3 regions of the Glutamicibacter sp. MOO4 genome follow, and region 1 is predicted to be linked to each of the others. Evidence: riboswitches for the same ligand, from Rfam matches in the RefSeq annotation. Region 1 holds a riboswitch; each other region holds the start of a gene.
What was found. A riboswitch is a leader RNA that binds a small molecule or an ion and turns the genes downstream of it on or off. The one in region 1 is predicted to bind S-adenosylmethionine.
Positions count from the first base shown of each region.

Region 1 (7,427 bases):
ATGACGTGATGCATTACGCCGATTCGCACCCTTTGAAGCAGGATAATTGAAAACTAAATTAGGCGCGGCAGCAATGTCCACTGTACTAATCTCAGGATTGGTGCTTTGTGGCCCGGCAGCAAATGCAGAAGTGGTTACGGACGAGGCCATTTCGAGTCCAGCTGAATCTTCAGCGTCAGTTGACTCTCCGACGGAGCCAGTCGTCGTTACTGTTGCACCGGAATCGCCTGTAGAAGAAGTCATCGAATCAGAAGCGGCCGTCGTTCCGACTGAGTCAGAGGCGACTCCAGATGTAGAAGAGCCTGTCGAGGTTGCAACGTCAGAACCTGCTATTTCCCCGACACCCGAGCCCTCGGAAACCCAAGCAGACCAGTCAGATGTGGCCGTCGAATCTGAGCCTATGGTGGCAGAATCCTCGTCGGCCCCGGAGCCCGAAGCCACAACGGAGGTTACCGCCGAAGCAAGTGAGTCAGCAGAGTCCACGAGCACGCCAACGGACGTTGCAGACCAGGACGAAGACCCTCGCTGGGCCCAAATCGATGCTCTGATGCCTGAGGGCAGCGAGGATTGGGACGAAGCTCAATGGGAAGCTTTCGAGCAAACTGAAGCCGGGCAGGAGATGAACCGTCTTCTTGACGAATTGTTTGCTGAAGATGACATCTGGGACGAAGAATCCGAGCTTTCCGACGAAGAGCTGGCTTTCTGGGAGTCCATTACCGACCTTCTTCCCGAGGAAAGCTTCGACTGGGATGAAGCCCAGTGGGAAGCTTACTTAAGCACCGACCAAGGCCTCGAACTGCTTGACCTGATGCTGCCATTCATCGCCGAAAGTATCGAAAGCGATGAAGACGCCACTGAGTTCCAGGCGTTCCTCGAAGAAGTCTTTGCCCATAATCCCGAACTGCGAGCGTACTACCTTGAATTGTTCTTCGGGATCCAGCCGGAGCAAGAAGACGATGATATCGACGAACCACAAACTGATCAGGAGATGGTTCCATCGGAGAGTGAATCTGCGTCGGCTAGCGCAGAAATCGAGCCTGCCGGGGATGTCAGTGCAGCGCCTTCGGCTAAGAAGCACGACACAAAGAAGAGCGCCGACTCCGCAACACCAGTACTGGCGAACACTGGCTTTGACGGAGTCACCGCTGGAGTAGCGGGGCTGCTGGTGGCCCTTGCCGGTGTGATCTTTGTTGCTCTCGGCCGTCGAAAGTCGACCAAGCACTAACGCAAAGAGACATTGGACCAGCTAAAGCCGTTCGGCCGCCGTCTATGAGACGGCGGCCGAAGAGTTTTAACCGTTTAGGCGTGAATTTTCGTTGAGGTGATGCCACGAACGGTTGTGGTAAACCAACGCGTCACCAAGTTCGCCCGGCTGAGCATCACGTTCAATGTGCGCCTGCAGAGCGCGGGCAACAATCACCGTGGAAGTTCCGGCCTGAATCCGTTGAATAACATCGCAGCGGACCCACGCACGAACGTTGTCAAACACCGTTTCGCCGGTGCTTAAACGTGTCCACGACTGGCTCTGTGCGAAGCGGTCAATGCCGCTGGTTGCACCCAGTTTGGCAACCTCAAGGTCGTGCACATCCAGGCTATGAACGACGATCGTTGCCGCACGAGAAAGAACGTCGGCAGCCGAAGATAACGCCGAGATCGAAAAGACCAATAGCGGTGGATCAACGCTGATTGATGCCACCGAGGTGGCAGTGAGCGCAACGGGCCCGTCGCCAGCATCTGCCGTAATGACGCTGACACCACCCGGGTGTCCGCGGAAGACAGCTTTGAAGTCATCCGCGGATAGCGAATCGGTAGCGTCGATGGTGACCTTAGACGCTGGCACCGACGAGCTCCTCGCGCAGGATGGACGCTCCGGCGCTCAAAGCGCTGAGCTTTGCCAGCGCAGTGTCGCGAGGGAACGGTGCCATGCCACAGTTGGTGCTGGCAATCAGCTTGTCCGCGTCCACAAATTCCAACGCCTTGCGCAGAGTCTGAGCGACTTCTTCTGGACTTTCAACGGTTTCACTGGCTACGTCGATGGCGCCGAGCATGACCTTCTTGCCACGGACCATCTCAACGACTTCAATCGGCACGTTGGAGTGGTGCGATTCCAAAGATACGGTGTTGATGGTTGAAGCCTGCAGCAGTGGGAAGGACTTCTCGTAGTGGCGCCACTGAGCGCCGAGGGTGGCCTTCCAATCATTATTAGCCTTGATGCCGTAACCGAAACAGATGTGAGCGACGGTTTCAGCTTTTAACCCTGCGCATGAGCGCTCCAGCGCAGCAATGCCCCAGTCAGCAACTTCGTCAAAAAAGACGTTGAACGCTGGCTCGTCGAACTGGATGACATCCACTCCAGCGGCTTCGAGTTCCTTGGCTTCCTGATTCAGGATGGTAGCGAACTCCCAGGCCAATTTTTCGCGGCTCTGGTAGTGAGCGTCATACAAGGTGTCCACCATGGTCATTGGGCCAGGCAACGTCCACTTAATCTGCTTGTCAGTGTATGAACGCAGGAACTTTGCATCGTCAACAAATACTGGCTTTTTTCGCTCTACTGCACCAACAACAGTGGGCACGCTTGCGTCGTAGCGGTTGCGGATGCGCACGGTCTCACGCTTTTCAAAGTCAACACCGCTCAGGTGCTCAATGAAGGTTGTGACGAAGTGCTGACGGGTCTGTTCGCCATCGCTAATGATGTCGATGCCACGCTGAGTCTGCTCCAGTACGGCAGCGCGCATGGCATCTTGCTTTCCTTCGCTCAGCTCGGAACCTTGGAGCTTCCAATCGGACCACAGGGTCTCAGGTTGGGCCAGCCATGAAGGCTTGGGGAGGCTGCCGACGATTGAGGTTGGAATTAGCTTTGAAGTCATCGTTTATCTTTCGATTCTCAGGCGACAGGAGTTGGGCAGGTGGCGGAAAATTGGTTGAGCAATTCTTGATTAGGGATGATGAAGTGCTCCTGCGTGTACTTACCCTGGCTAGCTCCGAGTCGGGTGCGTTCTTCGCGGTCGTAGTCGATCCGAGTCGGAGCGAAGTCCTGAGCGCTCAGGCTTGGACGGTAGACCGACGGGGCAGCACAATTGGCGTTGTAAATCTCGGGGCGGTAGATCTTCTGGAAGGTCTCCATCGTGCTAATCAGACTGATCAACTGCAGGTTGGTGTAGTCATTGAGTAGATCGCCACGGAAGTAGAAAGCCAGTGGAGCTACGGAACCTGCAGGCATGAAGTAGCGCACCTGCAAACCCATTTTGCCGAAGTAGGTATCGGTCAGGGAGTTCTCGTCCTGCTGGTATTCCAAGCCAAGGACCGGGTGACTATTGCCGGTGCGGTAGTAGGTTTTGGACGTGGAGACGCTGATGGCGACCACTGGCAACTGGTTAAAACGCTGCTGGTAGGCTTCCGAATCCAAGAAATGCTGGAAGAGCTGGCCGTGAAGGTCGCCGAAATCTTCAGGTAACTTAGGAGCACCCGAGCCGTTGCTGGCCGCCGGAAGCACCACACTGAAGTCATAATCACGGACGTAAGAAGAGAAATTATTGCCCACCATGCCATGGCTACGGGTACCGGTGAGGCGGTCGACAACGATGGTGTCTAGAACTTCAAGAAGCGGAAAATCCTGCTCTTCATTCTCGGCGGCAAAATGCACGTTGGCCGAGATGATTTCCAGTTCGAGCTCATAACGATCTCCGGCAGGATTGTCCCAGTGAGCCAGCGAATTGAAGCGACGGTTGATCATCGTCAGGGCGTTGCGCAGGTTCTGTTGGCGATTCTCACCACGGGCCAGATTTGCGAAGTTTGTGGTCACTCGCGAGGTGGCACAGGGAGTGTAATTCTCGTCGAATTTGGTGGTGCTAATGCTGAAAGTGAACTCGTCTGCCATGGCGGCCAATCTTGTGATGAGGGCCTGGGCAGGCCGAAAGTAAGTCGATGCGTCCATCATGCAGGGTCTTCATTGATATCAGGTAACTCGATATAACTATGGATTCATATAGACTCAATCTATGGTTCAGGGAACAAGCGGTTTAACACTCCAACAGCTTCGCTACTTCACCGCGGTCGCTACCGAGGGCTCCATCTCCGGTGCCGCCGACTTAATTTACGTCGCACAGCCCAGCATGTCCGCAGCGATGAAAGAGCTCGAAGCACGAGTGGGACGCACCCTGCTGGTCCGCTCGGCAAGGGGAGTGACGCTCACCCCCGAGGGGGCAGAATTCCTGGGTTATGCACGCCAGGTCCTAGAGCAGGTGGAGCTTCTTGAGCATCGCTACCTCGGCCGGCCTTCGGCGCGGCGCTTGCTTGGTGTCTCCACGCAGCACTACTCGTTTTCGGTTGACGCCTTTGTGCGCATGGTTCAGGCCAGCGGCGCAGAGGAGTACCAATTTTCGCTCCGGGAGACCCGCACCGAGGAAATCATCGAGGACGTACGCACCCTACGCAGCGACATTGGGATCTTGTACCGCAACGACTTCAACCGCAAAGTGATCGACAAGCTGCTGCGCGAATCCAGGCTTGTCTTCCATCCGCTGTTCCTGGCCGATCCGCATATTTTTATTTCACGCAGCAACCCGCTGGCCTCGCGTGCACAGGTGACGCTTGAAGACCTCGAGGACCTGCCGCGGCTTACCTTCGACCAGGGTGCAAACAACTCCTTCTACTTTTCCGAAGAGGTGCTCTCCACCCGTTCAAGCCAACGCGAAATTCAAGTCTCGGACCGCGCCACGATCTTTAACCTCATGATCGGCTTGGGCGGGTACACCATCTCCACCGGCATCATCAGCGACGAGCTTGATCCCTCCATCGTTGCCATCCCGCTGTCCATCGACGAGCGAATCGAGATCGGTTGGATCGACCACGCCGGGATCCCGCTCACCGATCAAGCGCAACTTTATTTGGAAGAAGTGCGTGCGGTGGTCGCCAGCTTTGACGTTGAGGTGCTGGGCTAAAACCGTAACAGTGTGTCATCTCTAGCCTTCGAGTCGTCACACTAGCAGGGCAAAACTGCTAGATTCCGCGGATTATGCTCAAAGTGGCGCGTCATAAACAGGTCGTAAACCCCGTGTCATCATGACAACTTGGCGACATATGAAGCGTGGCGACCTTGTATGAAGCCGTGAGCCCGATGCCGCTTGCGCCGCCCGGGGCAGATATCGAACCATGGAAGAACAACAAACCATCAAGAGCGACTAAGAGATCTGGCTCGAAGACGTCGCAGCAACCATCGGGAAACCGAAAGGTGCTAATGCCAGGGACGATGGAGCAGTTCCGAACGCTTTTAAGCGCACTGTGCCTCGTACCAAGTCAGTGTTCGGGCTTTGGTACGGGTTACATCTTTCGGTGCACTCCCTCGCTAGGAAACGAGAAGGAGCTATGAGCCAAGGAACCGACGCTGTCCACGCAGGGTATCGACCAAGCGGAGATTTCCGCCCGATGCTGCCACCACTACATAACTCCGCAGCGTACCAATTTGAATCCCATGCTGAAGCGATCGAAAAGTTCGCTTTGCGCCAGTCCGGGTTCACCTACTCACGCACCGGTAACCCCACCGTTTCAATCCTCGAACAGCGTGTAGCCGCGCTGGAAGGTGGAGCTCAAGCGGTGGCCACCGCCTCGGGACAGGCAGCTGTTTCACTGTCCCTGTTGGCGCTGACCCAGGGACCTAAGCACATTGTGGCGTCTTCCTCGTTATACGGTGGCACGGTGGACCTACTGACCGACTCCTTCGCCGACTTTGGCATCCGCGTCAGCTTTGTTGACCAAGCCGATCCGGCAGCCTGGGCCGGGGCCATCGAGGATGAGACCCGCGCGTTTTTCCTAGAGTCCGTGTCCAACCCGCTGTGCACGGTGGCCGATCTTCCCGCCATTTCGGCGATCGCCCACGAGCACAACATCCCGGTGGTCGTGGATAACACCCTGGCCACCCCGTTGAACTTCCGTCCGCTGGATTTTGGCGCGGATATTGTGGTCCACTCGGCTACCAAGGGTCTGGCCGGCCATGGCTCGGTACTAGGCGGCGTGGTGGTGGATTCGGGAAAGTTCGACTTCTCCGATCCGCTGCGTTGGCCACAGATTGCCGCCCCACGAGTGAGGTTGAACAATACTTCCTTGCTCGAACGCCACGGCTCTGCTGCCTATGCGATGCTGGTGCGTTCCAAGTTCCTGCACGATCTAGGTCCGGCATTAGCTCCGGCCAGCGCCCAAGGCATTTTGGCCGGCATCGAAACTTTGCCGGTGCGTGCAGCGCATGTACAGCGCAGCGTGAGCACCCTGATCCAAGAGCTCTCCGGCCACCCGGGCATCGCGGCCATCCACCACCCGTCGCTGTCCAGCCACCCGAGCCACACCTTGGCCCAACAGCTCACTCCCAAGGGCACCGGCTGCGTGCTGGCCATCGAGCTGGCGCACCCGTCGCTGGTTTCCCCGGTAATTGATGGGCTAGAACTGATCAGCTTGGCCGCGAATGTGGGGGATACCCGCACGATGATTTCACACCCGGCCACCATGACCCATTGCCGGCTCTCGGCCGATCAGTTGGCCGACGCTGGCCTGAACGCCTCCACCCTGCGCCTTTCGGTCGGGCTTGAAGATCCTGTGGATCTGCTCGCGGACCTGAACCGTGCGCTTGATAATGCACTAAACCGGGCCCTGGCCCCACAAACTCAAGGAGCATGATGACTGGCTTCAACACTCAGGCCGTACACGCAGGCCAGGAAAAAGACCCACACACCGGCGCGGTTGTTCCGCCGATCTACCAGACCAGCACCTTCATCCAAGACGGTATTAACGTACTGCGATCCGGGCACGAATACTCCCGCGGCTCCAACCCCACCCGCGACGGTTTCCAAGACCAGCTCACCATCCTAGAAAACGGCGCGGCCGGTTTTGCCTTCGCCTCAGGGATCGCCGCCGAAGATGCGCTGCTGCGTGCCGTGCTGGAACCGGGCGATCACATCGTTCTGGGCGCCGACGGTTACGGCGGCACCAACCGGTTGATCTCCAAATTGCACAGCAAATGGGGCATCACCTCCTCGGCGGTAGACATCACCAACTTGGATTCGGTGCGAGCTGCACTGCAGCCCAATACCGCCCTGCTCTGGGTTGAAACCCCGTCCAACCCATTACTTGGCATCGCCGATCTAGCCGGCTGGGCCCAGCTGGCCAAGGAAATTGGTGCGCTGCTGGTGGTTGATAACACCTTCGCTACCCCTTATCTACAGCGCCCGTTGGACTTCGGCGCGCACGCGGTGGTGCACTCCACCACCAAGTACATCGGCGGGCACTCCGACGTGCTCGGTGGTGCGGTAATTGTGGCCGATCACCTCTTCCGCGGCCAGTCCCTGGCCGAAGCGGTCGGCTACCAGCAGTTTGCCGGCGGTGCGGTGGCCGGACCGCAGGATTCCTACCTGGCCGCCCGCGGACTGAAAACCCTGGGC
Region 1 covers NZ_CM167800.1:185,232-192,658, forward strand. Annotated here, with positions in the region: gene AC1Z3F_RS00850 (hypothetical protein) at 74-1,225, shown strand; gene AC1Z3F_RS00855 (flavin reductase family protein) at 1,292-1,840, opposite strand; gene AC1Z3F_RS00860 (methionine synthase) at 1,827-2,867, opposite strand; gene AC1Z3F_RS00865 (putative oxygenase MesX) at 2,885-3,877, opposite strand; gene AC1Z3F_RS00870 (LysR family transcriptional regulator) at 3,999-4,940, shown strand; SAM riboswitch class I at 5,165-5,255, shown strand; gene AC1Z3F_RS00875 (O-acetylhomoserine aminocarboxypropyltransferase/cysteine synthase family protein) at 5,365-6,666, shown strand; gene AC1Z3F_RS00880 (cystathionine gamma-synthase) at 6,666-7,427, shown strand, end outside.

Region 2 (7,427 bases), 190 kb from region 1:
CATCGTGTGTGAGCTCCCAGACTGAGTCTCGAAAAACGTCTAGCTCGGGATCTCGCTTGCAATCGCTCTCATTGAAGCACTTGTCCATCCAACGCATGGCAGCAATCATATCGAAACCTCTCGACCCGCACGATGACTCAGGCAGTCAAGACGAAGATCCCGTCAGGGGCAGTGAAACCATTTCTTTTCTGGCTTTTGGCGTACACACTGACGGACCAGTCAGCCAAGGAATCAAAAGCAGAAAGGTGCCAATCTGAGAATCGGCCAACTAGCTGCAGCTGTGATCCATCAAACAGCTCGTCTTGTTGCTCCGTGCCACCTTTAGCTTCTGCCGTTGTTCCAATGACCAGCACACCTGAATCGCTCAGCAGATGTTGAGCTGAGATGAACAACCCCGCAAACTCTTCTTCGGGCAAGAATGCTGGGACGTTTCCCGCAAGCACGATGGCATCAAAACTAATCGGCAGTCCGTTCGCTTGCATGACGTCCGCGTCTAACTGTCCAGCACCAAGTTGGCTAAACCAACGCTCATCAAACAACTCCTCAGCCACCTTCAGAACTTCTGGAGTCGGATCAATCCCAAAGGCTTGATGTCCGCGCTGTCGCAGTGCATTAACCGAATTTCCGATGCCGCACCCAATATCAAGAATTCTTGAGCCGCGCGGACACAGCATGTCCACAAACCGTGCTGCCGTTTCGAGATCGGTGCCAGTAAGAGTCAGGTCGCGCATCTTTGCCGCGTAGGAATCGTAGTCCTTACTCAAGCTCATGGTCGCAAGTATGGCATGAATCTAAACCCCACGACTTGTTCTGGCCGGTTTGTCGAAAATCTGGCAGTCAAATAGGCATTCGTGATAAACAAGAACCATGGCTAATACTGCTTTTAAGGGAACTCCCGTACAGACCATTGGTGAACTGCCAGCCGTAGGCGCGCAGGCTCCATCATTCACCCTCACCGACACCGACCTTGCGGACCTCACCAGCGATTCGCTGGTTGGCCGTCGCGTTGTCCTGAACATCTTCCCATCGGTTGATACCGGCGTTTGCGCTGCCAGCGTTCGTCAATTCAACGAGCTGGCTGCTGGCCTGGAGAACACCACCGTTGTGTGCGTTTCTGCTGACCTGCCATTCGCACTGGGCCGCTTCTGCGGTGCAGAGAACATCGAGAATGTTTCGGCTGCTTCGGTCTTCCGTTCGGACTTCGGTTCGGATTACGGCGTAACCCAGATCGACGGTCCACTGGCTGGCCTGTTGGCCCGCTCGGTCATCGTCTTGGACGAAACCGGCAAGGTGACCTACACCCAGGTTGTTCCTGAAATCACCACCGAGCCAGACTACGATGCAGCTATCGCAGCCCTGAGCTAACCACTTTTCGCATCACTAGTGTTGCGCTAAAAACCCACCTGAGCTTCTTGCTCAGGTGGGTTTTTTGTTGCCCCGTGATAAGAATCTAGAGATCGAGTAGTATCGCTCTTGCCCTTCTGAGGAACAGCTCGGCCAGATCCTCTCTGGGGCTCACCGAGGTAAAAACGCCGGCAAGCATGAGCGCTGCGTCCAGCCGCGCAATGCTCCAAGCAGGTGTGGATTCGTCGAAAGCGCCAGAATTAAACCTGTACCCGTCGCTGATTTCAGAGAAGTTCAAACCATTTTCTGGAATCGCAGAATACTCCTGAATCCGAGCCAGTTCGAGCTCCGGAGCGGCAACAAGTGCGTTGCTCCAGTCAATGAGTGCCCGTGGTTTGCCGTTCATCGCCCGAATGTTCTGCCGACGTATATCTAGATGCAGCAAGCTAACCCGGTGCAAAGATCGTTCGAGCAACGAAGCCAGAATTGTTTCTTCGGGCAAGGAAGGCAACGGATGCTCTGCGCTGAGCCTGGCGTAACGATCGCTTATTCGCTGGGCGAGGTAGCGATAAGTACCCGAGTACTTTTCAACTGCATCATTGGTCGGTTTCTGTTTATGCATATGTGCCAGCAACGCGCCCAACGCTTGTTGGTCCAATGACACTTCGTCGTCTTCAATGATTTGCGTGATCAGGATCGGATACCCATCTTGATCAACTACATCCGTTGGCCGGGCAGAGGGCACCGCGTGATCTAGCGCCCAGGCGCTGAGTTCTAGTTCCTTGTGTTGCAGGCCCAAAGCTGGAGTAGCTGGATTGTTTGTGGTGTCATAAACACGTGCTCGCGGTACACGGTAGCCTTCATAATGCGTCCCGATGGCCGCGCTGAAAAACAGAAACTCGACACCTTCACCGATGAGCTTCAGTTTGTGCGCTCCACGGCAATGCGCGAGTCGTTGGGTCGCTTCGTTGGGACAGGGGTCCAGAGGTTTAACCATCAGTTCTTCATCGCCTGCGCGGCCTCTAGGATTCGCGGCCCAATCTTGTCTATCAGCTTGTCGATGTTCCGATCATCGGCGCGCAAAAGGGTATCGGAGAGCCGCTCCAAACTCATCAGGCCAAGCCAGATTTTTGCTCGATAGGCTTCGTCCCGATTCGGTGCGATCAGATCCACCATCTGAAGACCGTGCCACAGGCTCAGTTACGCGGTATTCAGCGCAGGATCCCACGCCGCGGCAAGATCCCAGTCCAGGATGCCGATCAGCTCTTCACCCACCCAGTGCATATTGTGTCCAGTAGATCGCCGTGGACCAACCCCGGCGGGACCTGGGCCAGCTCATCTAGCTGTGCCCAAAGCCTTCTGGCAGCCCCACGCAGTTGATCGGGCAAGGCGTCGAAACACTGCTGCTGGCGTTTTTCGGTCCACTCACCGCGGAAAGCAAAGGGCTTGGCCAGATACTTGCTCAGAGGTTCCAATTCAACAGCAGCCAGATCATTAACCAGCTTTCCCAAAACTTTCGGATCCCCATAGTGCGGTTCGTGGGCACTGCCAGGGACGAAACTCATGGCCACCGAACTGAGCCCGTCAACCTGCAGAATCTGCGAGGTCGCCACCGGGATCTGATAATCCAGCTGACCGGAAAGCTGCTCCAGCAGCTTCACCGAACGCTGCATCTGCGCGCTAGCTTGGGGAGTGCGGGCCATGCGAATCACCGAATGCGGATTGGCGATGACTACCTTGTGGAACTGGCCGCCCTCATTAACTCCGGCATCTTCCCATGAAAGATCGGGGCGTAATTGGCGGGCGATACGTAGTTCTTCGCTGGTGGCAGGACGACTCACTCATGCTCCTTTACTTCACTACCTTTAGGCTACCTCAGCCTAAACACAGCCTAATCAGCCTATGATCTATTGCGTGAGTGTCGAAGAATTTGGGCCAAGCCCAACACGAAAGATCCTGAAATTTGAGATCGTTGTGGTCCTAGCTTTGTCTTTGGGCCAAAGCGCGGTGTATTCGATTCTTAGCTTTGCCGACAAACTCACCCGCGGACCGTTGCGCGAACAGACCACGTCGCTGAACAACCAACTGAGCAGCCGAGAATTTTTTGACTTCTCCTACCAGCTACTCGATATCCTCTTTGCCTTGGTACCGGTGCTGCTGGCCCTCTACCTGATGAAGCGCAGCACCGGGCGAGGGGTTCGGGAGATCGGTTTTGACCTACGCACCCAGGGCAAGGATGCGCTCTTTGGAGCCGGCCTGTTCCTAGCCATGGGGCTTGGCACCCTAGGCGTTTATGCAGCCGGCCGAGCACTGGGGATCACCACCGCGATCTCGGCGGCCAACCTAGGGGACTACTGGTGGAGCGTACCGGTGTTGTTACTCTCGGCGGTGCGCCATGCGGTTCTGGAAGAAGTGCTCATGCTCGGCTTCCTGTTCACCTACGCAAAGAAGCTGAACCTAGGATTGTGGACCACGATCATCGGCTCGGCAGCGATCCGCGGCAGTTACCACCTGTACCAAGGAGTGGGGCCGATGATCGGCAATATGCTCATGGGTGTGGTGTTCGGCTGGGTTTATCAAAAGTACGGTCGAGTGATGCCACTGGTGATCGCGCACTTCTTACTTGATGCCATCGGCTTTGTTGGTTATGCCCTGATCGGTCCGGCGATCGGGATCGGTAGCTAGCCGAAAAAACAGCACATAAAAAGAGGTAGGTGGGGACGCCATTGTCCCCGCCTACCTTTGAAAAACGTTGCTACAGCACAACCGGACCGTTTTCGGTCTCGAAGGTCACCGTCATGATTCCCGGGGTACCGTTGGGTGCCTCGTAGTCCATAACCACCGGGCCAAGATGCACGTTTTCAGGTTGCCCCAACCATTCCAGCACACGATCACGCGAGCCGGCAATGGTGATCTCGCTGATCGCGCCGCTCGGTTCAAGTGCCTTGGAAGGGTGCAGATCCTTGGCTTCTTCGTCCCAGGAAATCAGGTACGGGCACTGCGGGTCGGCGATCAAACCCTTAATGCCGATCTGCTGCCAGGTCAGCTCGCGACCATCGGGGAACTTGCGGTTGCCTGGAACCGACTTGCGACCCAACCGGTCTTCGGCGCTGGACAGATCGTCCACCGAAACGCACCAGCCCATCCAGCCGCCGCCGAGCTCTGAACGCGCTCGTACCGCTTGGCCAAAAGGGGCCTTGTCGCTGGCGGGGTGGTTGAGCACTTCAACCACTTCCAGATACTGACCATGCTTCAACGGGAAGATGACATTACGTGTTCCGAAGCGCGGATGCACGCCTCCCTTAACGAACTCCAAACCCAAGGCCTCGGAGATTCTCTGCGCGGTTGGCAACAGCCCATCTGGGCCGCAGGCATAACTTACGTGATCTAACCTCATCATGTGCCCATCATGACAACATGTGATGACAGTCTCTACTTAGGCAAGCCTAATTTTTTATCGGTGATCGAATTCTCTGCACCCAAATCGCGCCTGGCGCGAAATATGACCGATTGCTACCCATTTTGCGCTCTCACATTGCAAAAATCTTCGGTTTTCGGGCACACTGGAAGTAGGTCATGAGTCCCAGTAACAAGCCCCGGCTTACTGGGCGGCAACCCTCCAACCGCGGTGGGGTGCCCCGGGTGAAGACCTGGCCCTTAAGAGCAAAAAGCTGCTAAGGACAAGCGCGGGTAACCCTGGAAGTGCCTTGACGAAGCTACCCTGACAAGGATCTTCCTGTCGGTGTCTTCTCAGTGGTCTACCCCAAAAGTCACAGAACTATTTTTGGAGGAAACCATGAGCAATAACTGGTCATTTGAAACCCGTCAGATCCACTCCGGGCAGACCCCAGATCCAACCACCGGTGCCCGGGCGTTACCGATCTTCCAGACCACTTCCTTCGTCTTCCCAAACGCAGAAAGTGCCGCAGCCCGTTTTGCGCTGCAGGAACTGGAACCGATCTACACCCGCATCGGCAACCCCACCACCGACGCAGTAGAAACTCGCATCGCCGATCTAGAAGGCGGCGTGGGTGCGCTGTTGCTGTCCTCCGGACAGGCCGCGACCACCTTGGCCATCCTGAACCTCGCCGAGTCCGGCGATCACCTGGTGGCCAGCCCAAGTTTGTACGGCGGAACCCAGAACCTGCTCAAGCACACGCTTAAGCGCCTGGGCATCGAGGTCAGCTTTGTGGCCGACCCGGATAACCTGCAGGATTGGCGCGACGCGGTGCGCCCAAACACCAAGGCGTTCTTCGGCGAAACCATTTCCAACCCACGCCAAGACGTGCTGGACATCGAAGAAATCGCCAAGATCGCCCATGAAAATGGAGTGCCGCTGCTGGTGGATAACACCCTGGCCACTCCGTACCTGATCCGCCCGATCGAATTTGGGGCTGACATCGTCATCCACTCGGCCACCAAATTCCTGGGCGGTCACGGCAACGCGATCGCCGGGGTGATTGTGGACTCGGGCAACTTCGACTTTGCCAAGGACCCGCAGCGCTTCCCGGGCTTTAATACCCCGGACGAGTCCTACAACGGCCTGGTTTTTGCTCGCGATCTTGGCGTGAACGGCATCCTCGGCGCCAACCTGGCCTACATCCTCAAGGCGCGAGTCCAGCTCTTGCGCGATTTGGGTTCGGCGCTGTCACCTTTTAACGCGTTCTTGATCGCCCAGGGGCTAGAAACCCTGTCCCTGCGCGTTGAGCGCCACGGTGAAAACGCGCGGGAAGTGGCCAACTGGCTCGAAGCCCGTGATGAAGTGCAGCAGGTCGCCTATGCGGGCCTAGCCTCCTCACCATGGTTTGAGCGCGCCAAGAAGTACAGCCAGCACGGCGCCGGATCGGTGCTCGCCTTTGAGCTTTCTGGCGGTGCGCCGGCAGGCCAAGCCTTTGTAAACGCCCTTGAGCTGCACTCCCATGTGGCCAACATCGGCGATGTGCGCTCGCTGGCCATCCACCCGGCGTCCACCACCCACGCTCAGCTCTCCGAGGCCGATCAGCTTGCCGCGGGCGTAAGCCCCGGCTTGGTGCGCTTGAGCGTCGGACTAGAAAATATCAAGGACATTTTGGCCGATCTCCAGTTGGGCTTTAACGCTGTGGCAGCCCTTGAGAATAAGGAATTGCAGGAAACGCTCTAGGTATGGCATCCATTGCAACCAACGAAGAAACACCGCTCGCCCACGGCCAAGACGGCATGACGCGCCGTAGCGCTGTGGGGGAGTACCACTTTGAGTTTGGCGGCTACCTGCCACAGGTAGAACTCGCCTACGAAACGTGGGGCAAGCTGAGCGCCGATGGCTCCAACGCCGTGCTGGTGATGCATGCTTTGACCGGCGACGCACATGTCGCCCAGGGGCATTCATCCCTACCCGGATGGTGGGACGGCTTTATCGGCCCCGGGGCCACGATCGACACCACAAAGTACTTCGTTCTCGCCGTTAACATGGTCGGCGGTTGTAATGGATCCACCGGGCCGGCTTCGCCGGACGCACACGGTGTGCCCTATGGTTCGCGCTTTCCCTTTGTCACCATCAAGGATTCGGTGCGCCTTGAAGCGCGTCTGGCCGCCCAGCTAGGAATTAGCTCCTGGCATGCGGTGATTGGTGGTTCCATGGGTGGGGCGCGAGCCTTGGAGTATGCCGTTGAATTCCCCGAGCAGGTCAAAAACCTGGTGGTGATGGCATCTAGTGCCCAAGCCACCGCGGAACAGATCGCCTTCGCTCAGGTGCAGACCCAGTCCATCAGGCTGGATGCGAACTTTGCTGGCGGAGACTATTACGCCAACGATGCGCGCCCACATGCCGGGCTAGGCCTGGCTCGGCGTCTGGCGCACATCACGTACCGTTCGGAAGCTGAACTTGAGGCGCGCTTTGGTCGCACCGCACAGCCTGGCGAGGCGCCCACGGGCAAACTCTCTGGGCCGCGCGGTCGTTACCAAGTGGAAAGCTACCTGGATCACCAGGCCACGAAGCTGGCCAACCGCTTTGATGCCAATAGCTACCTGCTATTGACCGAAGCGCTGATGAGCCACGACGTGGCGCGCGGTCACGACTCGCTGGGTTCCGCCTTGGCGAGGCTGGA
Region 2 covers NZ_CM167800.1:371,668-379,094, forward strand. Annotated here, with positions in the region: gene AC1Z3F_RS01690 (class I SAM-dependent methyltransferase) at 138-770, opposite strand; gene tpx (thiol peroxidase) at 868-1,365, shown strand; gene AC1Z3F_RS01700 (phosphotransferase) at 1,451-2,341, opposite strand; gene AC1Z3F_RS01705 (hypothetical protein) at 2,341-2,520, opposite strand; gene AC1Z3F_RS01710 (phosphotransferase) at 2,604-3,185, opposite strand; gene AC1Z3F_RS01715 (CPBP family intramembrane glutamic endopeptidase) at 3,259-4,029, shown strand; gene AC1Z3F_RS01720 (VOC family protein) at 4,100-4,744, opposite strand; SAM riboswitch class IV at 4,917-5,037, shown strand; gene AC1Z3F_RS01725 (bifunctional o-acetylhomoserine/o-acetylserine sulfhydrylase) at 5,141-6,484, shown strand; gene metX (homoserine O-acetyltransferase MetX) at 6,487-7,427, shown strand, end outside.
Region 2: linked by a shared signal. The riboswitch ahead of AC1Z3F_RS01725 (bifunctional o-acetylhomoserine/o-acetylserine sulfhydrylase) and the one ahead of AC1Z3F_RS00875 (O-acetylhomoserine aminocarboxypropyltransferase/cysteine synthase family protein) in region 1 are both predicted to bind S-adenosylmethionine.

Region 3 (7,427 bases), 770 kb from region 1:
AAAGACCTCTTGGGTTTGATTGTTGTACAGTCGATCCTTCTGTAGCTGCGACGTAGTCACCGAAGGATTGGCCGGATCCTGGATCTTGACTCCTGATGAATAGATCATGCCTAGCGGTGCATCAAAGTAGCTCAGCACCGTGAAGCCATTATTTGTTGAGAAGGATAGGGTCTGCGGGTCTTCGCCTTTACTGGTGACATTTGGATAGTCGATAGTCAGACAGTCTTTTGTTGTGGACTTTCCCTTGCCGTCCAGCAGACACCACGTCCCGTTGACCGTTGCAGTCTTCAACGTGCCATTTTGCGGAACAGCTAGATCCTGAATTGAACTGGCCGCTAACTTCATACCGTTCCATTTCAGTGTTGCTTTGATTTTCCCTGAGGCAGCTGCTGCGGCTTCCATCGGTAGCAGAGCTTGATCGATCACCACCAGCTGACCGTTGGCGTATTTTAGTGAGCTCGGTAGAGTGCGAGCGCCACCATTAACGTCACCCATTTGGAAGGGTTGGCCCAGCGGGACGATGCCCTTGGCCGTGTTTTGGAACAGCTGGATATGGGTAGGCCAAGCAACACCACCCTTGTCGCAGTAAAAGGTCGCTGCCAGTTCTTTAACACCATCACCGGTCAGGTCACCTGCCACCACTAACTTTTCAGAAACGAGCGATGGTGGGGTGGCGTTGGGATATTCGGAGTGCTCTTCCTTCAGGACACCGCCGACCAATTTGCCGGCAGGAAACTCACACATTGACGGAATGCTGGCGCCCAGAACCATATTTGGTGTGAGGTCTTTGAGCGCTGTGGGTGAGGGGGATGAACGGGGTGAAGAGGCAGAGGCTGAGGCGGACGAAGAAGTCGTCAGGGATGATGTGGAACTCTGGGCCGTTGATTCAGAAGCCGAGCAGCCCGTCAGCGACAAGGCTGCAATGACCGCGATAACTGTTGGGAATCTTTGATGCACTCTCAATGTCAGTCTCACCTTCAAATATTCAAACATGCAGAATGAATGGTTATTACCTAGAGCTCTGAAAAGCTCAGAGAGTTACGTGTTGAGTTGGCCGATAGGTCAATTCTTGGATACTGCCATCTAAAAGTCGCGAATCAATGAGTTCTAGATCGTAGTCTTCGCCGACATCCAGCACAGGGGAGTCTCCGTGGGCTCCGGTGAGTACCGGGAAAATGGTTATTTGAATAAAGTCCACCAGACCGGCGGCGAGCAGGGACCGGTTCATCGCCAAGCTACCGTGAGATCGCAGGGGCAACGCTGAGGTGGCCTTTAATTGCCTGACCACCTCCACGGCATCGGCCCGCTCCAAGGTGGCCTGTGGCCACTTCAGTGGGTCGCTAAGCGTTGTGGAGATGACCGTGGCGGGTTGCTCATACATGGCAACGCCCCAAGGATCTTCAACTTCAGGATTCTGTTCAATCTCCTGCCAAAACTGGGAGAACAAACGAAAAGTATTCGCCCCAAAAACCATGTGGCACTCCTGGCCGTAGAGCTCAAGGCGTCGAGCAAGTAACTCCGGTCCTTGTTTGCCCCAGTATCCTCCCCAGTCGCCACCGGCACTGCCGAAACCATCAAGACTACTGAACACATCAAAGGTATAGGTGGCACTCATAATGAGCCTCCCGAGGCTGATCCGCTAGATGCCATCAGATTACGCTCAAGATTTGGGCAAATCTACGTTCTGGGTGCGCAATTGTCCGCGCGAAAGTACTTTGCCCGTAGCCGTATCGGTAATAACAACGTCCCAGAGCTGCTGAGTTTTGCTTTGGAACAGGGCCTTGGCCTCGACCTGCACATGTGCTCCGGTGGAGGGGCGGAGGAAGTCGGTGGCGTTATGAACACCTACGGCAAACTGCTGGCGTTCGGCCACCGCGTAGCTGGCTCCCACGCTGCCAGCGCTTTCAACCATGGTGGCGTAAATGCCTCCGTGGACCACTCCCCAAGGTGTGTGGTGGTCTTCGTTCAGCTCCGCGTGCCCACGGACAAGTGTGGCTGAAATTTCATCAAAGACGAGACCGACACTTTCGGTGAACCGGCTGGTCTTATCGGGGATTGGTTGGTTGGTGGAACTCATAGCTGACTCCAAAACATTTAGTTCTTATTAAGCTGTTCAAGCGCTTGGGCTCGTAGTACGTTCTTTTGCACTTTACCCGTTGAAGTACGCGGCAAATCCTGCGGGAAAATGATGGTGCGCGGAACTTTGTAGCCAGCAAGTTTCTGCTTGGCGAAACTGATCAGATCTTGCGCGCTCAAGGTGGAGTCGCTGGCCCGGATCACGTAGGCCACGGGACGTTCGCCCCACTTCTCATCGGCGATGCCAACGACGGCCAGATCCAGTACCTCGGGGTGGGAAGCCAAAGCTTGTTCCACTTCAATGGTTGAGATGTTTTCGCCACCGGAAATGATGATGTCTTTGGCCCTGTCGCGCACCTGAATGTAGCCGTCGGGATGCATGACGCCTAAGTCGCCGGTGTGGAACCATCCGCCGGCAAAGGCCTGTGCGGTAGCTTCTTCGTCCCGGTAATAGCCGATCATGACGTTATTGCCGCGCAAGACGATTTCGCCCATGGTCTGGGCATCGGCAGGAACGTCGAACATGTTCTCATCCACAATGCGTGCCGACTCCGCGGTGATCATCCCGACGCCTTGGCGGGCTAGCTTGGCCGCGCAGTCGGTCGGTTCCAGCTGATCCCATTCTTCTTGGTATTCGCAGACTGTGTAGGGGCCATACACTTCGGTCAGCCCATAGACGTGAACGACTTCGATGCCCAGTTTCTGCAACTTGGAAATGATGGCCGGGGACGGTGGAGCTCCAGCGGTGGTGATGCGCAGCGGAGCCTGAAGTTGGTGCGCCCGAGTCGAGTCGGCGATGATCGAGCAAACAGTCGGCGCGCCGCACAGGTGGGTAGTTCCCAGGTTTTCGATGGCATCCCACACTGCATCTTCACGCACTCCACGCAGGCATAGATGGGTGCCGCCAACTGCAGTCACTGCCCAGGGTGTACACCAGCCGTTACAGTGAAACATCGGTAGCGTCCAGAGGTATCGGGTCGCTGAGCTAAGGCCTTGATGATGCGCTTCACCCAGAGAGTTCAGGTAGCTGCCGCGGTGCGAGTAGAGCACACCCTTGGGCTTTCCCGTGGTCCCCGAGGTGTAGTTCAAGGCGATGGCAGAGCGCTCGTCCGCGATCGCATAGGGCAGTTTCTCATCGCTGGCGGTAGTCAGCAATTGCTCCAACGTGCCATCAACTTCCACGTTCGGGCGTGGGGAGGTGAACTGATCGTCGGTGATCTCAATCAGTGCCTGCAGGCTGGGGTTTTCGCGTCGCAGGGTTTTGGTGTTCTCCAGTAATTCGGTATCGGCCAGGAGGAGCTTCGCTCCCGAATGATCGATGATGTACTGCAGCTCGTGGGCCGAGAGTCGCGTGTTCAAAGCGATGAGTACACCTCCGGCTAGTGGCACGGCGTAGTGAGCCATCAGCATCTCAGGAGTGTTTGGTGCCAAGACCGCTACTCGGTCACCGGGTTCGATGCGCTCGGCTAGTACTTGAGCAAAACGGTGCACCCGAGTTTCAAATTCTTTGTAGGTATAACTACGAGTCCCATGAATGATGGCGGTTTTGCTGGGGTAGGCCTCAGCCGAGCGTTCAAGGAAACGCAACGGAGTTAGTTCTGAATGGTTGGCCTGAATTTCTACCATGGAGGTATCCTTCAATCATCATCTCTGGCAACGGCGGCAGGCAATGAATGGTGTGACCCATAACACTGCATCTTTTATCGTGGCATGAACCTGAACACCAGAGAAAGAAACCCGGTTTCATTACGGTGGGCGGCCCCAGAAAAGCGTTGAAGCGGCCTTGGTGACCGAGCTGGGCAGGATGTCACCGATAAGCGGATTGCGTTATAGATCACACATCTTCTGAATAATTGACTGCCAGACACCTCGATATAGGCCTATGCGTCGAATGAATCATTGAATATTGCGATTTACGAAGTGATTTGTTTGACGATACTTCGTCATGACCCATATCGTTTTAAACAGAATCAAGAGCATCAGCTATAAGCCCTGGCTTGCTGATCGGCAACCCTCTCTACGGTAGTGGGGTGCTCCAGGTGAGGATTCGGTTTCGCGCTAAATGGTGTTGAAACAAGTACCGCGCACTGCGTGAATGATCAGTGAGTAGTGGATTCGGGGACGCCGAACCGTTTGCTCGGGTCTCTTCAGCGCCGTGGGCAAGACCAGAAGGAATCGAGCCATGTCATTGAATCGTGAACTTGACCCGCTGACGCTCCGCAAGGTTTTCGCTCAGCACCCCTCAGGCATCGCAGCTCTTTGCGCCGAGATTGACGGTGTAAAAACCGGAATTATCGCTTCGTCGTTCACCGTTGGTGTTTCGTTGGAACCTGCGCTGGTGATGTTTGCAGTACAGAAAACTTCTAACACCTGGCCCAAATTACGCGAAGCTGGCCATATTGGCGTCTCAGTGCTTAGCGACCGCAATGGGGGAGTATGTGCGCAGCTCGCCTCAAAGACCGGCGACCGCTTCCGCGGTGTAGACACTGCCGTCACTGATCAGGGTGCGCTGTTTATCGAAGAATCCACATTGTGGCTGGAGACTTCCATCTACAACGAAGTTGAAGCTGGTGATCACTGGGTCGTCTTCTTGGAGGTGCATGGGCACCACGCCTCCGAACATTCGCCACAGATCTTCCATGATTCACGATTTCATTCAATCCCAGTTCCTGAACTCGTCTAATACTTCAGCTAGCTAGTTGCTCAAACGCTCCGGAAGGAACACATGGTGTTCCACCCGGAGCGTTTTTGCGTGACGGCAGCATTTTGATGATGTGGTGAGTTATCCACGGGGACAAAAGATGTCTTGGGGGCAAAGAAATGTGGACGACGTCGTTTTTGAGGGTCAAGTTAACCGCTTAACCTACGGTGACTAAGGGTTTTAGGAGAATCTCACTATCCACAGGGTTATCCACACGCCTGTGGGTGATGTGTGTAGAACTCTGTGCATATCGCTAATAACCCCGAATTCCGGGTGCTTTTGGCTGTTGATAACTCTGCGAAGGGTGCCGCAACCTTCAACAAAATATCTTTCTGTCCACAGCTGTGTAAACGCAAACACCCAAGTCAAAACATATTACCGAATGGTAATAGTTATTAATCCACAGGGTTCTCCCCAGTTAGTGAACAGGGCAGTCCACAAGTCAGGCCATGTTATGCACAGGCGCTGTGGATAACGAGGTTTACGTGAGCAAATAACGGTCTTAGTGTTGACTTTGGGACAGAAATATCCACAGACGCTTTTCAGTTGTCGGTATCGACTGACATGATGGAGCGTTGCCATCTGGCAAGGAAGTTTTTCCCAGCGGTTCAATAGGGATGGAAGTGGCTGTAATGAGTGCTGAGCCGGTTTACGAGGCACGGGAATCCGACGCGGGGCGCAAGCCGCCACAGGACATCGAGGCGGAAATGTCCGTGCTCGGTGGCATGATGCTCTCCAAGGACGCCATTGCAGACGTAGTTGAAGCGCTGCGTGGCACCGATTTCTATCGTCCCGCTCACGAATCCATTTACGAAGCAATCATCGATCTTTATGGTCGAGGAGAACCAGCCGATGCGGTGACCGTTGCTGACTTACTGACCAAACGTGGAGAGATCTCACGTATTGGTGGCGCCGCATATCTGCACAACCTCATCCAGCAAGTCCCAACGGCTGCGAATGCTGGATACTACGCAGAAATCGTACGAGAGCGCGCGGTACTTCGTCGTTTGGTGGACGCAGGTACCCGCATTGTTCAGATGGGTTACTCGCCAGACGGTGAAGTTGATGCCATCGTCAACGAAGCTCAGGCCGAGGTCTACAAGGTTGCCGAAAACCGCAGCAGTGAAGACTACGTACGGCTTTCGGACATCATCGAAGGCACCGTTGACGAAATCGAAAACGCAGCCAACGCGGGCGACGGCATCACCGGCGTACCTACCGGTTTCTACGAATTTGATGAGCTGACCCAGGGTCTCAAGGGTGGTCAGATGATCATTATCGCTGCTCGTCCCGCCGTCGGTAAGTCGACCTTCGCACTGGACTTCGCACGCTCTGCAGCGATCAAGAACAATATGGCTACCGTCTTCTTCTCCTTGGAAATGGGTCGCAACGAGATCGCGATGCGCCTGCTTTCGGCAGAAGCCTCCATCCAGCTTCAGGACCTGCGTAAGGGTTCGGTGGAAGACTCGCAGTGGACCAAGATTGCAACCACCATGGGTCGCTTGAACGAAGCTCCACTATTCATCGATGATTCGCCGAATATGTCCATGATGGAAATCCGCGCCAAGTGCCGTCGACTCAAGCAGCGCAACGAGCTGCGCATGATTGTTCTTGACTACCTGCAGCTGATGAGCTCGGGCAAGCGCGTTGAATCCCGTCAGCAGGAAGTCTCGGAGTTCTCGCGTAACCTGAAGTTGCTGGCCAAAGAACTCGACGTTCCGCTGATTGCACTGTCTCAGCTGAACCGTGGTTCCGAGCAACGAACCGACAAGAAGCCAATGATTTCCGATCTTCGTGAATCGGGCTCGATTGAGCAGGACGCCGACATGGTTATCTTGCTGCATCGTGATGATGTTTACGACAAGGAAAACCGTCCGGGTGAAGCTGACGTGATCATCGCTAAGCACCGTGCGGGTCCAACTAAGACCATCACCGTAGCCTTCCAGGGTCACTACTCGCGCTTTAATAACATGTCCTCAGAGGGCTAGTCCCAGCCAGATTCGATTTGCTGGCTATAGTGAGTTCCATGATTGCTTCTTTGCAGGCTCTGCTGTGGGGTACGGTGGCCGGCTCGGCACTCTTGCTGGGTTCCGGTGCGGCCTGGTGGTTCAAGATCCCAAAAGTTTGGGTCTGCGCGATCATGGCTTTCGGCGCCGGAGTATTGGTCAGTGCGCTGAGTTTTGAGTTGGTGTTAGAAGCCTTCGAAACCGGTGGCCTGCTAGCTACCATCGCTGGCGTGCTGGTAGGTGCCGGACTATATTTCTTAGCCAATCGACTACTGGATTGGCGAACGAAAAAGCGTCAAGCGAAGTCAGGCAATGGCAGCCAAGGTGAATCTTCAGGCACCGCCCTGGCGGTTGGTGCACTGATTGACGGTATCCCGGAGTCGGTGGCCTTGGGCCTGACTGTGGTTACCAGTGCGAGCATCAACCCAGCCATGCTTATCGCCATCTTCATCTCGAATGTTCCCGAAGGTCTGGCCAGCACAGCTCAAATGAAGGACGCCGGCCGCCAAGGCAAAACGATTGCCGCGCTATGGGGATCCATCGCAATTTCTTGTGGGCTGGCTGCCTTCTTTGGCGCACTTGTTATGCAATCCATGCCTGGGCAGGCTCTGGCTTTCGCTACAGCAGTGGCCGCAGGTGGCATC
Region 3 covers NZ_CM167800.1:2,925,201-2,932,627, reverse strand. Annotated here, with positions in the region: gene AC1Z3F_RS13695 (hypothetical protein) at 1-744, opposite strand, end outside; gene AC1Z3F_RS13690 (dihydrofolate reductase family protein) at 1,031-1,615, opposite strand; gene AC1Z3F_RS13685 (PaaI family thioesterase) at 1,661-2,077, opposite strand; gene AC1Z3F_RS13680 (AMP-binding protein) at 2,095-3,702, opposite strand; SAM riboswitch class IV at 4,045-4,162, shown strand; gene AC1Z3F_RS13675 (flavin reductase family protein) at 4,259-4,759, shown strand; gene dnaB (replicative DNA helicase) at 5,410-6,765, shown strand; gene AC1Z3F_RS13665 (ZIP family metal transporter) at 6,804-7,427, shown strand, end outside.
Region 3: linked by a shared signal. The riboswitch ahead of AC1Z3F_RS13675 (flavin reductase family protein) and the one ahead of AC1Z3F_RS00875 (O-acetylhomoserine aminocarboxypropyltransferase/cysteine synthase family protein) in region 1 are both predicted to bind S-adenosylmethionine.